3 regions of the Paenibacillus thiaminolyticus genome follow, and region 2 is predicted to be linked to each of the others. Evidence: riboswitches for the same ligand, from Rfam matches in the RefSeq annotation. Region 2 holds a riboswitch; each other region holds the start of a gene.
The links. A riboswitch is a leader RNA that binds a small molecule or an ion and turns the genes downstream of it on or off. The one in region 2 is predicted to bind cyclic di-AMP.
Positions count from the first base shown of each region.

Region 1: linked by a shared signal. The riboswitch ahead of FLT43_RS17055 (resuscitation-promoting factor) and the one ahead of FLT43_RS17565 (C40 family peptidase) in region 2 are both predicted to bind cyclic di-AMP.
Region 3: linked by a shared signal. The riboswitch ahead of FLT43_RS23555 (TrkH family potassium uptake protein) and the one ahead of FLT43_RS17565 (C40 family peptidase) in region 2 are both predicted to bind cyclic di-AMP.

Region 1 covers NZ_CP041405.1:3,835,789-3,840,752, forward strand. The annotation lists gene FLT43_RS17045 (HD domain-containing protein) at 1-662, shown strand, start outside; gene FLT43_RS17050 (TatD family hydrolase) at 776-1,543, shown strand; cyclic di-AMP (ydaO/yuaA leader) riboswitch at 1,740-1,945, shown strand; gene FLT43_RS17055 (resuscitation-promoting factor) at 2,227-3,339, shown strand; gene rnmV (ribonuclease M5) at 3,460-4,062, shown strand; gene rsmA (16S rRNA (adenine(1518)-N(6)/adenine(1519)-N(6))-dimethyltransferase RsmA) at 4,043-4,957, shown strand.
Region 2 covers NZ_CP041405.1:3,940,748-3,945,711, forward strand. The annotation lists gene FLT43_RS17555 (DUF4097 family beta strand repeat-containing protein) at 1-295, shown strand, start outside; gene FLT43_RS17560 (serine protease) at 400-807, shown strand; gene FLT43_RS17565 (C40 family peptidase) at 1,147-1,620, opposite strand; cyclic di-AMP (ydaO/yuaA leader) riboswitch at 1,624-1,771, opposite strand; gene FLT43_RS17570 (carbamoyl transferase) at 2,011-2,832, opposite strand; gene FLT43_RS17575 (M1 family metallopeptidase) at 2,838-4,814, opposite strand; gene FLT43_RS17580 (YwhD family protein) at 4,952-4,964, shown strand, end outside.
Region 3 covers NZ_CP041405.1:5,301,285-5,306,248, forward strand. The annotation lists gene FLT43_RS23540 (Tm-1-like ATP-binding domain-containing protein) at 1-81, shown strand, start outside; gene FLT43_RS23545 (phosphoenolpyruvate hydrolase family protein) at 78-911, shown strand; gene FLT43_RS23550 (CPBP family intramembrane glutamic endopeptidase) at 1,017-2,657, opposite strand; cyclic di-AMP (ydaO/yuaA leader) riboswitch at 2,902-3,057, shown strand; gene FLT43_RS23555 (TrkH family potassium uptake protein) at 3,116-4,474, shown strand; gene FLT43_RS23560 (potassium channel family protein) at 4,537-4,964, shown strand, end outside.

The sequences.
Region 1 (4,964 bases), 100 kb from region 2:
GAATGCATGCGGTGGAGCATTACTTGCTCTCCCGTTATGAGATGTACTGGCAGGTCTACTTCCATCCGGTGACCCGCAGCTCGGAGATGCTGCTGCGCCATATTTTCAAGAGGGCGGGGGAGCTATACCGGGAAGGGTTTGCCTTTCAGTTCTTTTTGCCGCCGCTTACCTCGCTGTTCGAGGGGACGATTGGGACCTCGGATTATTTGAAGCTGGATGAAGCCCTGGTCCAGACGACGTTCATGCAGTGGCGCCTGGAGAAGGATGAGCGGTTGGCCGACTTGTGCGAGCGGTTCATGGAGCGTAAACTATACAAATATATTGAGACGGATCAGCTGGACAAAGCGACGGAGCGACGGCTGTCCCAAATATGGACGGAAGCGGGACTGGATCCGGAGTACGATTTGATGTTCGATTCGCCTTCGGACAATCCGTACGATGTGTATCGGGTGGGAGATGAGCCGACGCAGCAGCATATTTTGCTGCTTGATCCGTATGGCCGCGTGATGGAGCTGTCGAAGAAATCGGATATTGTCCGATCAATCAGCGGCATCCGGAGAGGGAAGCATTATATTTACTTCCCGAAGGACAAGCTGGAAGCGGTCCAGTATGCACTGCCTGCCGATGTGCGGCAGCTGTTCCTTCCCGGAGAGATCGGATAACTGCCACGGCCTGTCCCTTCATCTATGGAGGGCCGGAGGCGTTCCCGAACGGCAGCAAGCCGGACGCTTATTTGGGAAGACAAGCATACCATCATCATGAAGGAGAGACTTCGATGTTATTTGATACGCATACCCATTTAGATAATGAAGCTTTTGACGCCGACCGGGAGGAGATCATCGCCCGCGCCTTCGAGCAGGGAGTTACGAGAATGGTGAATGTCGGGTTCAACCGGGAGACGATCCCGACGACGATGGCCTTGGCGGAGAAATACGAATTTATTTACGCCGCCGTGGGATGGCATCCAACCGATGCCATCACGATGAAGCCGGAGGATATGCAATGGATTGCGGAGCTGACACAGCATGACAAGGTTGTTGCCATCGGGGAGATCGGGCTGGACTACCATTGGGACACGTCTCCCAAGGATGTGCAGCAACGCGTGTTCCGGGAGCAGATCGGGCTGGCGCGCGAGTTGAAGCTGCCAATAATTATTCATAACCGCGATGCCCATGAGGATGTAGTCCGCATTTTGCGCGAAGAGAAGGCTAGCGAGGTGGGCGGCATCATGCACTCTTTCTCCGGAAGCTGGGAAACGGCTAAAATGTGCCTTGATATGGGATTCTATATTTCATTTGGCGGGCCGATTACGTTCAAGAACGCGAAGCAGCCGAAAGAAGTGCTCGTCCGCATACCGAATGACCGGTTGCTGGTCGAGACGGACTCCCCATATTTAACGCCACATCCATTTCGAGGAAAACGAAATGAGTCTGCTTATGTTCGTCTCGTTGCCGAAGCGGCAGCTGAATTGAAAAGAATGGAATTTGAAGAAATTTGCAGAATAACGACTGAAAATGCTTTGACATGTTTTGACATACGATGAAAATCGATGAAAAACCGATGAAATAAAGATGTAGGCCACCAAATAAGTGGATTCTATTGAGAAAATGCGAAAATGTTACTTTTTTTTAACCCTTTTTCGCTTAAAACGGAATTGATACTGTCTTTACAAGGTGATTACAAACACGATATGATTTCTCACAGATGTTCGAAACCGAAAACTTGAATATTGTTCCAACCAACCAGTATCGCTTAATCTCCTTCAGTGGAGAGCGGGGGAACCAAACGGCGTGTTGGCGGTGCATCTATTGCATGGCTGAACGCGTGGATTGATTCCTTGGGGTGAATTCGGTGCAGCCGAGCCATGAGCCGGTTCGCAGCGACAGGGCGACTCTCACAGCCCGAACCCGACAGCTAACCTCGTCAGCGTACGGAGAGAGGGGTCCTCGCGCGTCCTGAACTGATGACGTTTGGGTTTCAATGAGAAGCCATGATCAAGAGTCGCCTCTTACACTAGGCTTCTTTTGTTTTTCTTGAAATCTTCTTTTTTTGAATAAAGAAAAGAAAGACGTCATAGGTGTAAGGAACAGGAGGTGAGGAACAACCGTTACTGGTGTTGGTGCGAAGGAACCGCAGGGTTGCTTCGTAAACATTCTTCAAATAGTCGCGTCAGCCAGAAATCATGCGTAACACTCGACGGCGGGACTATGTAAGGAGGACCGAGAAGTGGGACAGCTCGTTCAAGACGAAACCCATGAACCCCGATCATCCAGCATGTCGCTCGCAATGCGATGGAAGCATGAAAATGTTCGTATCGTATCTCTCATCATCGTTATGGCGGTTGTAATTACCTTGATGGCCGTATTATTTCAATACAGCGCGTCCAAGAAGACGCTGTCCGTCTATGTGGATGGACGAGAAGAAGCTTTGATAACCCGGGAATCGATGCTGCGCGATGTTTTGGATGAGCACGCGATAGCCGTTGGGGCCTATGATGTGGTATCGAAGCCGTTGGATTCCGAAATCGCCGATGGTGATCGGGTCATCATCGAGCGCGCCATGCCGGTGAATATCGTGATGGGCGGTAAGAAAGAGACGCACTACACGACGAAGAAATCGGTTAACGAAGCATTGCTCGCTTTGAATATACCCGTCAAGCCGGAGGATAAGGTCATCCCTGAAAAAGAGACCGCCGTATCGCAGAATATGGATATCCGGATTATCGACGTCCGCAAAAATGTGGAGGAGCGAAAAGTAACAGTCCCGTTCCGGACGGTCAAAAAAGCCGATCCGGCCTTAGCGAAAGGCAAGACCAAGACCGTGCAAAAAGGCCAGGAGGGGCTGGTCATTCAGAAAATCGAGAAGGTTTATGAGGATGGCAAGCTCGTGTACTCCAAAATGGTGGACAAAAAGGTGAAAACGAAGCAAGTGAACCAAGTCGTGGCGTACGGCACCAAAAAAGAGCCGGAAGTCGCCGTGCTGTCCGTCAGCGGGGGTAGCAATTCTGGCGGAAGCGTTGATTTCAACTATAAAAAAGTGCTTAAAAATGTGGAATTGACCGCCTATACCGAACAGGAGGGCTCTGCAGGGTCGAAGACCGCATCTGGCGCCATCGTATCCGAAGGCCGCACCATCGCCGTCGATCCGGACGTGATTCCGCTTGGTTGGTGGGTGTACATTGAAGGCATTGGATTCCGCCGCGCTGAAGATACCGGCGGGGCAGTCAAGGGCAATATCATTGACGTCTACTTCGACAGCAGCAGCACCGTCCGCAAATTCGGCCGCAAACACGGATTTACTGTCTATGTTATCGGTCCGGTGAAGCCCGAATTGAATTAAGGCGGCATTATAACATATAGTAAGATATAACGTTTTATGTCATTCTAAGAAGAGGGAATTCCCTCTTCTTTTGTGTTTCTACATAGAGGCGCCAGCGGGGACCGGAGAGGAGCAGTCATTGTGATTCGAGAAGTGATCGTCGTGGAAGGGAAAGATGATACCGTAGCCATTCAGCGGGCCGTGGAGGCCGATACAATCGAGACGGGAGGCTCGGCCGTCAGCGAGATGACGATACGGCGCATTGCCTTGGCCCAGGAGCGCCGGGGCGTAATTATATTTACCGATCCGGATCATGCAGGGGAACGGATTCGAAAGATGATCGCGGAGCGGGTGCCTGGCTGCAAGCACGCCTTCCTGGCGCGGCATGAGGCGATAGCCAAGGGAGACCTCGGCGTGGAGAACGCATCGCCGGAGGCGATTCGCGCGGCGCTGGGCCAAGTCAGGACCGAGATGCCGTTGGCCGAAGCGGAGCTGGTCTGGGCGGATCTGGCGGAAGCGGGTCTGACGATCCAGATCGGCGCAGCTGAACGCCGGAACCGTCTGGGGGAGATCCTCGGCATCGGATATTGCAATGCGAAGCAGCTGCTGAAGCGATGCCGCATGTTCCAGATCAGCCGAGAGGAGTTCAAGGCTGCGCTGGTCAAGCTGGACGAGCTGGAGGCTTCTGCACATATCGTAACGGGTACGGAAGGAGAACGACAGAATGAACAAGCCTTCGATTGATATCGCAACGCCATCGAGGACGAAGGAAATTGTGCGCAAGCACGGATTTGCGTTTAAGAAAAGCCTTGGCCAAAACTTTTTGGTCGATATGAATATTATGCGGCGCATCGTCGACGCAGCCGAGCTGGACGGCATGACAGGCGCGTTGGAGATCGGACCGGGGATCGGGGCCCTGACGGAGCAGCTGGCGCAGCAGGCGGGGCAAGTGGCGGCTGTGGAGATCGATCAGCGCCTCATCCCGATTCTGGGCGAAGTGCTGGAGCCGTACCCGAATGTGCGGGTTGTCCACGGGGATGTGCTGAAGGTCGATCTGGGCGAGCTGTTCCGGGAACAGTTCCAGACCATGAACAAGGTCAGTGTCGTGGCCAATCTGCCTTATTACGTAACGACCCCGATTCTGATGCGGCTGCTGGAGGAACGGCTCCCGCTCAAAAACATCGTCGTCATGATTCAGAAGGAAGTGGCCGAACGGATGGCGGCCCAACCCGGAACGAAGGAGTACGGCAGCTTGAGCGCGGCGGTTCAATATTTCAGCGAGCCGCAGTTGGTATGCACCGTGCCTCCTTCCGTATTTATTCCCCAGCCGAATGTGGAGTCGGCCGTCATCAAGCTGCGCATTCGAGAGCAGCCGCCAGTGGAGGCGAAGGACGAAGCGCTCCTGTTCGAGGTTATCCAGGGGTCTTTTGCCCAACGTAGAAAGACCTTGTGGAACAATATGAAGGCCAAATACGGAACGGCATGGGGAACGGAGCTGCTTAGTCAGGCGTTCGCGGAGGCGAATATCGATCCGAACCGCCGGGGAGAGACGCTGTCGCTTGAAGAATTCGCCCGGTTCAGCAATGTGCTTCATGAGCGGTTCAAGGGCGGGAAGGATGCAACATCGGCAAATCAATGAGCACCAA
Region 2 (4,964 bases):
TGCAAAGCTGAACGGCGAATCGGACTCGGGCAACATTACGATTGAAGCGGATGAGCTGCGGTACGATGCGGATCTGAAGGCGTCCAGCGGCAATGTAACAGTCAGCCTGAGCAAGGAGCCGTCAGACTTGGCGGTGGACTTCAGCGGAGGCTCGGGCAGCGGCCGCATCCGTTGGGACGGCATGCGCTACGAGGAGCAGGACAAGAATAACCATACGGTAAGCGGGGCATTCGGTGATGGCGGAACGATGCTGAAGGTACGCACCCGTTCCGGAGAATTCACATTGGGCGAATAAACGACTTTCTATCAGACCTGAACAAACTTTTAGCCTCTTTTCAGTTTGGTTTCAGGTTGGATGAACATACTAGTACCAACGTCGGCATAAGGAGGTGGATACTCATGAAGCGGACTCCAGCCGTAGCAGCATGGACGACCCTCATGCTTCTGCTGCTTGCCTCTCCGGCCGCGGCAGAAGCGGGAAGCGCCAACGAAGCGGCCCAATGGCAGCCTTTCGGACAGGTCGTGTCGGATATTGTACAGCCGGCGAACGCGGCGGACAAGAGCAGTTCCCGGGAAGCGGCCGATACGGAAAAGGAATTGGAGCAGATTAAGACGCAGATGCAAGAATTGCGCCAGCAGATGAAATCGCTGCACGAGAAAAAAATTCAGCTGCTTGCGAAGAAGCATGGCATTGCGACGGAAGGCAAGACCAGCAAGCAGATTCGACAAGAGTTGAGGGAAAAGTTGGGCAAGGAAGGCAGACTGTTCCACGAGAAACATCGCAATATGGAACGTCATGGCGAATGATTGCCAGTCCTGCTGAAGATAGACCAATAGGAGAGTAACCAAGAGCTCTGTTCGGCCCGATCAGACTGCCTTGTCAAGCAAGGCAGTCTGCATTCATTCTTACAGGTAGAGGGTGGCTGACTCATCTGGATTCAAGTTGAGTTTCCAGTGCGGAAAAACGGGGTAAATCATGGATAGAATCCTTTCTCTAGTGACAATGACCAGAACGTGGCCGGGGCCGCGAGCATATGATTTAAAGTCCAGATTCATCTTCTTCTACAGATAAATGTAAAAACCCGATAAGCAGCGAATATTCGCTTCCCATCGGGTTAGGTAACCAACATATAAATGATTGCGGTACTATTCTTCTGTAGCGTAGGTGGTGTATTCCTTCTCGCTCATGACGCGACGGGCACCAACATAACGCTTCTCATAATAATCCATGCTCAACTCATCAATGCGCGTGCCTTTGTTCGTCGAGGCATGAGCGAACTTGCCGTCTCCGACGTAGATGCCGACATGCGACACGCCATTGCCGCCGCTGGTGTCAAAAAAGACCAGATCGCCAGGACGAAGATCGCTCTTGCTCACCTTCTCGCCAACTTCGAACTGGGAAGTAGACGAACGCGGCAGATCGATGCTGAATTTGTCGAATACGTACTTCGTGAAGCCAGAACAGTCGAAGCCACTGGTTGTCGAACCGCCATACATGTAAGAAATACCCATCAAATCGTCAATCGTAGAATCCATCTTCGTAGCTGCAAATGCGCTTCCTGCGCTGAAAGAGAATAAGAGGCTAAGCCCCAATGCAGCAGATACCAGCTTCTTCTTCAAATGATAAAGCCCCTTCCTTGCCTGCGAGGTTAGCTGAAGGGTTCGGTTGAAGGTCCCCTATGATCTCTGATCGAAGCGAATGAGATCAATTCACCCAAAAAACTGGTTCCCCCGCTTTCCGGCCAATCCGGAAATTCGGCATCCTTTGTCTAAGATTCAGGTTCAATGATATGTAACAAAAATGCAAGAGATCTTGCCGCTTTCATGACAAAGTTGTAATAAATCTACGACTTATTGTAACAGACCTTTTTCGCTTTGACAAATACTTTTTGTCCATAAATACCAAAAAAACTTGCCCGGATCGCCACCACGTGACGAAATGGACAAGTTTTTTGGAATTCAGGGCGAGTATGAATTTCTATCGGACAGAAATAGCCTCTTTCTCTCGTCTTATTTCTCTTCCGTTCCCGATTGCTGCCATACCGAATAACGAGAGGACAATCCCCATAACTGGAGCAGCGTACGGACAGCAGGGAACGCCTGCTGTAGAATGAGCGCCGTCAGTCCCGTCCAAAACATGGCCGCCGCAGTGAACAGAAGACCGGTCAGCAGGGCGATACCGGCGAATATGGCAGACAAGCCCAGCAGCGGAGCCATCCGTCGAATTCCTTGCAGGAGCGCATGCAGGATAGAGAGCTCTGAGGCGGCCCCGAATTGCATCGACAGGAACAACTGGCGGACAACCCACGCGCCAAGCAGCCACAAGGCAGCGTAAGGCACGATGTCGGTCATCACGGCCGCCAGCGTCGGACCATCGGCGAACTGGCGCACGGCATGCGGAATGAACCAGTAGGCAGGAAGCACGATAAGCATGGTCTCGAGCCAGTAGAGGAGCAGCATCGGCTTCCAGATCGATTTGATTCCCTCGAAAAAAGCAAGCCCCGACCCGGATTGCCGGGCCATGGAATAGAATACGCCGGCTCGAATGAATGGCGTCAGCAGCAGACGGATGAAGATAAAGGCGGCCACCGTCCACAGAAAGGGCAAGTAATCATTCGTCTTCATCAGAATGAACTGGCTCTCTGCCAGGAACAGCCGTGCCGTCATCTCGGTCGGCGCGGGATCGGGGTACCGCTGCAGGACGGGGAGCACCGCGCCGTCAATGAAGCGATAGACGAAGAAGCCCCATAATAATTGATATAAGAAGAGGAGGACTGCGATATAGATATGCTCCTTCACCCAGGACAGACCATGACTCATATAGGCTTTCATTCGATTCACCACCCCACTGCGCTCGAGATCATTTCAAGCAATTTGACGATGGATAGATTGACGCGGGTGCGGACGGGCTCCTCCACATGCGCCTTCATATAATTGTTGATATGCTTATTCTCCACGACAATCGTATAGAGCGGGTCGATCATGACCCAGTCCAGCGGCGCCGTATGGTTGAGCCGGTATTGCATCCGTTCGCCGTCTCCGTTCCACACCTTGCGGGTGCTGGTGCCGTCCGCGAAGTGGAATACAATCGGCACGCTCGGATAATCGGCGCCCTTCTTCACGATATGAACCGTGGCCTCGTAGCGGGGGGCTCCCTCGTTGTCCAGAACGCGGGTGTCGATCCCCTCGACAGCGAAGTCCGCCATCTGGTTCCCATACACATATTGATTGAAGAAATCGGTCCATTTCCGCTTGGTGACCTGCTCGACGACACGCTGGAAATCTGCGGTCGTCGGATGCTTGAAGCGGTACTTCTGCGTGTACGTCCGCATGATACGGTGCATCGTCTTTTCGCCCACCTGCTTCTCGATGGCGAGCAGGACCAGCTTGGAACGCATGTACACATTTTCGGCATAATGTCTGTGGTCTTTGTATTCCCACGCTGCCAGCTTGAGCGGAGCCGGGTCCGTCATATAGCTCCCTTCCACGGCCAGATTCGGCGCGACCCCGAATTCATGCTCCATCAGCTTGTCTTCGGCATAGGAGGTGAAGCCCTCGTCCAGCCACGCTTCCTCGAATTCATTGGAGGCGAGCAGCCCGTAGAAATATTGGTGGCCGATCTCATGAACGACGGTTCGTTCCAGATTGTAGCCCGGACTGTCATCTTCCGCACCGAAGGCGGTGATAAGCGTCGGATATTCCATCCCGCCTGCACCGTTGGCCGCCTTGGGCGGCACGACGATGGACAGGGTCGAATACGGATATGAGCCATACCATTCGCTGAACTTGGAGAGCGCGGCCTTCGCTGCATACAGATATCGTTCCTTCAAATTCTCATGCTTCGGATCGAGATAGAGCTTGATGCGCACGCCCGGCACATTCGGCGCTGAGAATGGTTCCTCTACATAGATGAAGTTCGGCGAGGCGGCCCACCCGAAATCATGAACATCATCCGCATAGAACTGATACGTCTTGCGGCCGTTCGCCAATATCGGCGTCTTCGTAGGGAAGCCGGTCGCAGCGACAGTATACGTGTCGGGAACTTCAATCTTGACGCTGTAAATGCCATAATTGGCGTAAAACTCGGAATTGCCGTGGTATTGGTGCAGATTCCAGCCTTCTGACGAGCGGCCCCTTACTCCGACCTTCTCATAAGCAGCCACCTTGGGGAACCATTGGCCGGCCATGACGAAATCCTCTGCATACCCCATCCGGGCAAAAATTTTGGGCAGCTTCACTTCGAATTTCATGGTGAGCGTAATCCTTTCGTAGCTCTTGACCGGCTGGGGAAGCCGAATTTTTATAAGCGTCTTATCCTTGGCATTGCCGTCATCGGGCTGGACATACTCAATCCGGTTCATTAAGGATAGTCCGTCGGTCGTATCCAGCGCCGTCAAGCTTATGCCGCCGTATCCGTCCCCTGGCATGGCATCTTCCCGCAGCCTGCCGCCCGACTCCCGCATGAAGGTCGTATCCGGGGACTCGAATGCATTCGGATACAGATGGAAGTAGAGCTCGTTCACCGTTTTTTTGCCCGGATTGAGCCACGTTACGGTCTGGGCGGCTTGCAGCAGATGAGCGGACTCGTCCAATCTGACATTGATATGATATTCAGCGATTCGTTCACTGAGCACTTCTGCAGCCGGAGACTCGATATTCTGCGGAGTAACGGGCTCCATCGCGATGTTCTTCGGCATGTCTGAACCGAGGGAAGGGACCGACTCAGAAGGCCAGAAGCGGATGTACAAAATCGAGCTTACGATGAGAAGTGCGGTGATCCAGAGCAGTGGGCGATAATTTTTGCGTCGGGTCATACGATTCTTACCTCCCGTTGACAAGCATCTATAGCATGTATATGTTGGCTTTTTGCGGAATATTAGCTAAAATGAAAATGATTTTGATACCCGGCCTCTCCGCAGTCAGGAGCACGGGTGAGGAAGGAGTGTGCGGAATGGAATCTTCCG
Region 3 (4,964 bases), 1.4 Mb from region 2:
GACAAGAGCTTTGCACTGGCCGCAGCCCGGAAGTTAGTCGAACTGATGCGGAAGCGCACACAAGAGGAGGATGCAAAATGAAACAAACTCGACAGGAAATCATCAGTCAACTGAAAGCGCAAGTAGCCAATGGCGACATGATCTTGGGCGCCGGAGCAGGAACGGGGATTTCCGCCAAGAGCGGCGAAGCGGGCGGAGTTGATTTGATTATCATTTACAACTCGGGAAGATATAGAATGGCCGGCCGGGGCTCTCTCGCGGGATTGATGCCTTACGGGGACGCCAACCAAATCGTCGTCGATATGGGGGCGGAAGTACTGCCGGTCGTGAAGCGCGCTCCGGTGCTGGCGGGAGTATGCGGTACAGACCCGTTCCGCATCATGGATGTGTTCCTGAAGCAGTTGAAGGAGCAAGGCTTCGCAGGCGTGCAGAACTTCCCGACCGTGGGCCTGATCGACGGCGTCTTCCGGGCGAATCTGGAAGAGACGGGCATGGGCTATGATTTGGAAGTGGACATGATTCGCAAGGCTCATGAGCTTGATCTGCTTACGACGCCGTATGTGTTCGACGAGGAGCAGGCGATGAAGATGGCCAAGGCAGGCGCGGATATTTTGGTTGCGCATATGGGCTTGACGACCAAAGGGACGATTGGCGCGAAGACTGCTCTCTCGCTTGACGATTGCGCCAAGAAAGTCCAAGCCATCGCTGACGCAGGCCGTGCGGTGAATCCGGATATTTTGGTCATCTGCCACGGCGGTCCGATTGCGGAGCCGGAGGATGCCCGCTATATTTTCGAGCATACGACGGGCATCGACGGATTTTTCGGCGCTTCCAGCATCGAGCGGTTCGCGGCCGAGGTTGGCATCCGCCAGCAAGCCGAAGCGTTCAAAAATGTAAAATTGAAATCGTAAATAAAGAAAAACAGCATTGCTGGGCTTGTCCCGCGACGCCTGTTATAAATAAGACGTGTACGGGTTAACCGCCGCTTGGCAGGGTCAACCCGCGCACGTCTTTTTTCATGGCAGCCTTGCGCTATACCGATGGAGATACCTCACGCTGTACACGATCAACATCGGCAGCGCCAGATAGAATACGCCAAGTCCGAGGCCGGACGCTGTGCCCTCCAGCAGATAAGAGATGCTCATCAGCACGTTGTCGAGCATGAGATGGGCGAACATGGCCGTCCAGAAGCCATGGCGCAGCATAATGGCGAGGAACAGGAGGCCGATTATGAGCAGCTCCACCGGTCGCGAATAGTACGGGTAAATCGGATAAGTCACATGGCCGAAGGCCCAGATCAAGGTCGGAATGACCCCGGCTGCCCAAGGGTTCCGAATCCAGCGGTTCAGCAGGCCGGTCCCGAACCAGCGGAATACGCCTTCCTCTGAAATCGCCGCCATCCAGGCGAGGAGCGGATAGAGGGCTGGCGCGGTCAGATTGAGCGGAGACATGGAGGCATCGGTGGCCGACCAGGCGCCGAAGCCGGTCTCCAGCGTCAGGAAGATGACGCTCTGTACCCCGAGCAGTACGCCCGCATACAGCGTTCCGAGGCGGAATGACCCGGTCAAGACCGTGCCGAATGACCGATCGCGCCATGTCGGCAGCAGCTCGCTTCGTCCTGACTGTCTCCAGAAATAAGAGCCCGACACCAGCGAAAAATAAAGGAACAGCCCTTGCGTAACCGTAATGGCCCCTTGCAGCACGAGGGCCACATTCAGATTCAGCTCCGTACGGGGCACTCCGAACTGCAGGACGACCAAGCCGGGCATCATATTCCACATATGGAGCATGGAGATGGCGCATGACAGGAGCGACAGAGCGATTAAGGTGCCTGAGCCGAAGCGGATCCGCCGCCGGTAATAAATGCAAGCCCACAGCGCAAGCATACTGAGTCCCATCGACATCCACCGGTAGCCGATACGATAGAGGGAACCGGCGGTCTCGGTCTGCTTCACATCAATGTCCTTGTAATCGGACGGAATGCTCCAGACGGGATGCAGCGCCACGACGCGATCTAAGCGCATGCGAACGACTAGTTCGAGCCGGGCAGCCCCGATCTCGCCCTGCTTGACGGAGTAACGCAGTTCATCCGCCTTAGACAAATGATCATCCTGCAGTTCCAGCTTGGATACGTCCCAGCCGAGCGCGTTCAGCTCGCGGTCGGCAATTGGCCGCGCCTTCTCAACGGCGAGCGCGGGGGCCTCCGATTGTGGACTCTCTGGAATGGCGGCTAATTCATACCCCACGATGCTGCCGCTTGTCATATGTACATCAACCTTCAAAATGTCGTTCCCATCGGGTGTCGTGACACCGAGCAGGACTTGATAAATATCTATCGGGGCCTGGCTGTCCCATGGAGCATAGCTGGCGGCCAGCCTCTCCCGGTTCATATATCCCGACATTAGTCTGTCGGTCTGGTAGACGACCGTCGGCTCCTGTTCCGACAGCATGATGCGGCTTCTCCTCGGCTCGCGCTTCACAAATTCAACCGCCCGCTCGGCAGCCTGCCGCTTCGTAAGAAGCGTTCGCTCCTGCTCTGGCCCGGTCCGGTTCGCTTCCTGAAGCGAGGGAATAACTATCTGCAGGAGCACAAACACTATAAATCCAATGATCGAAGCCAGCCATAAACGTTTCGTTACATGATGGAACACAGGCATAGAGCTACCTCCGTTATCGATTCCGGTGCTTTTCATTATTGTATCCACTCCATTGGCGTAAAGTCCAGGCATGAAAATTATGGAATAAACCAGCTACACGCTGAAATAGAAAGCGCGAAAGACACAGTGAGAGATTAGGATAGGATGTAAGCGCTATTTAAAGTCTTTTTCCTATATTTTTTGTTTATTTTGTGCCTGCATCGACTTTGTGCCCCTGTCATGAAACGTATATAATCTCGTTATGAATTGAATACGGCCGAATTTCGTGAATTACGAAAGCGGGGGACCCGATCATTGGGGTGAATTTTGCGCCGATCCGCATTATGGATCTTGGCAAATAGGGCGGCCTGGACGCGCCCGAATCCGTCAGCTAACCTCGTAGGCATTGAACGTCAGGATACCAGCGTTAGCATTGGAGTTCCAGTGCTTTTTTTCGTGCTGAAAATGAGGTGATTTCGTTGAAATCAATTAAAAAAGCATCCCGGTGGAAGCTCACCCCGCCGCGAATTCTGGTGACGGGGTTCGGGACGATTATTCTCATCGGGGCGCTGCTGCTGATGCTTCCGATAGCCAATTCAGATGGCCAGCCTCTCCCTTTCATCGATGCGCTGTTCACAGCCACGTCGGCAACTTGCGTAACGGGGCTTGTTGTGGTGGATACGGGCACGCATTTCACCTTGTTCGGGCAGATCGTCATTATTACGCTGATTCAGGTCGGCGGACTTGGCTTCATGACGATGGGGACGCTGTTCGCGCTTGCCTTCCGCAAGCGTATTTCGTTAAAAGAACGTCTCATTTTGCAGGAAGCGCTGAATCAAGGCAGCATGGAGGGCATCGTTCGCCTGATTCGCAAGGTGCTGCTGTACGCCTTCAGCATCGAAGGTGCAGCGGCGGTCCTGTTCACGCTGCGCTGGTCATTTGACCTGCCGTTCGGCAAGGCATTGTACTTTGGCATATTTCACGCGATATCGTTTTTCAATAACGCCGGCTTCGATCTGTTCGGCTCCGTATCGGGACCGTTCAGCAGCCTGACCCGGTATGTCGGCGACCCGATCGTGAATACCGTCTCGATGCTGCTGATCGTGCTGGGCGGACTCGGCTTTATCGTCCTGTCCGATGTAGCGGAATACCGGCGCACCCGCAGACTGGCGCTCCATTCCAAGGTCGTGCTGACGATGACGGGCTTGCTCATCGTATTGGGCGCCATCGTCATTTTCGTCTTCGAATTCACGAACCCGGCGACGCTGGGCAGTCTGAACGGCTGGCAGAAGATGTGGGCGGCATTCTTCCAATCGGTCAGCCCGCGTACAGCCGGAGCGAATACGGTCGATATCGGCACGATGCGGCAAGCAACGCAGTTCTTCATGGTCGTGCTGATGTTCATCGGCGCCTCTCCTGGCTCGACGGGCGGCGGAATCAAGACGACGACGTTCGCCATTCTTATCGGCGCCGTCATCACGATGATTCGGGGGAAGGAGGACATCGTAATCTTCCGTCATCGGCTGGGCAAAGACCGGATATTTAAGGCGGTCACGATAACATTGATGGCCTTGTTCATGGTGATCGGGGTAACGATGGTATTGTCCACGACCGAGGATCATCCATTTTTGATGATATTGTTCGAGACGACTTCGGCGTTCGGGACCGTCGGACTAACGGCGGGCCTGACGACCGATTTGACCGTAGTCGGCAAATTATTGATCTGCCTGATGATGTTCGCGGGGCGGCTGGGTCCGATTACGCTGGCCTATGCCTTAGGCCCAAAAAGCGAACGTGAGCTATTCAAGCACCCGGAAGGAAAAATTACGATCGGATAAAAGGCCGGCATTCCGGGATTACCATATAGAAGAAGAGTAATGGGCGAAGGAGCAATACGAACATGGAGTTACAGCAATTTGCAGTCGTGGGGATGGGCAGATTCGGTTCGAGTCTGGCGCAGGAGCTGGTCGAGCTCGGCCATCAGGTGCTGGGAATCGATAAGGATGAAGAGGTTGTCTCGGAGATGAACAACGTCTTGACGCATGCCGTCGTTGCCGATGCGGCGGATGAGGATGTTCTTCGTTCGCTCGGCATCCGGAATTTCGATTGCGCCATTGTCGCTATCGGGAATGATCTGCAGACGAGCGTTCTCGTCAGTATCCAGATGAAGGAGCTTGGGGTCAGAAAAGTGGTCGCCAAAGCCGTGTCCGAGCTGCACGGGCGCGTGTTGGAGCGGATTGGCGTCGATCGGGTCATCTATCCGGAAAGGGATATGGGGATCCGTGTGGCCCACCAACTGGTATCGCCGAACCTTCTGGATTATATCGA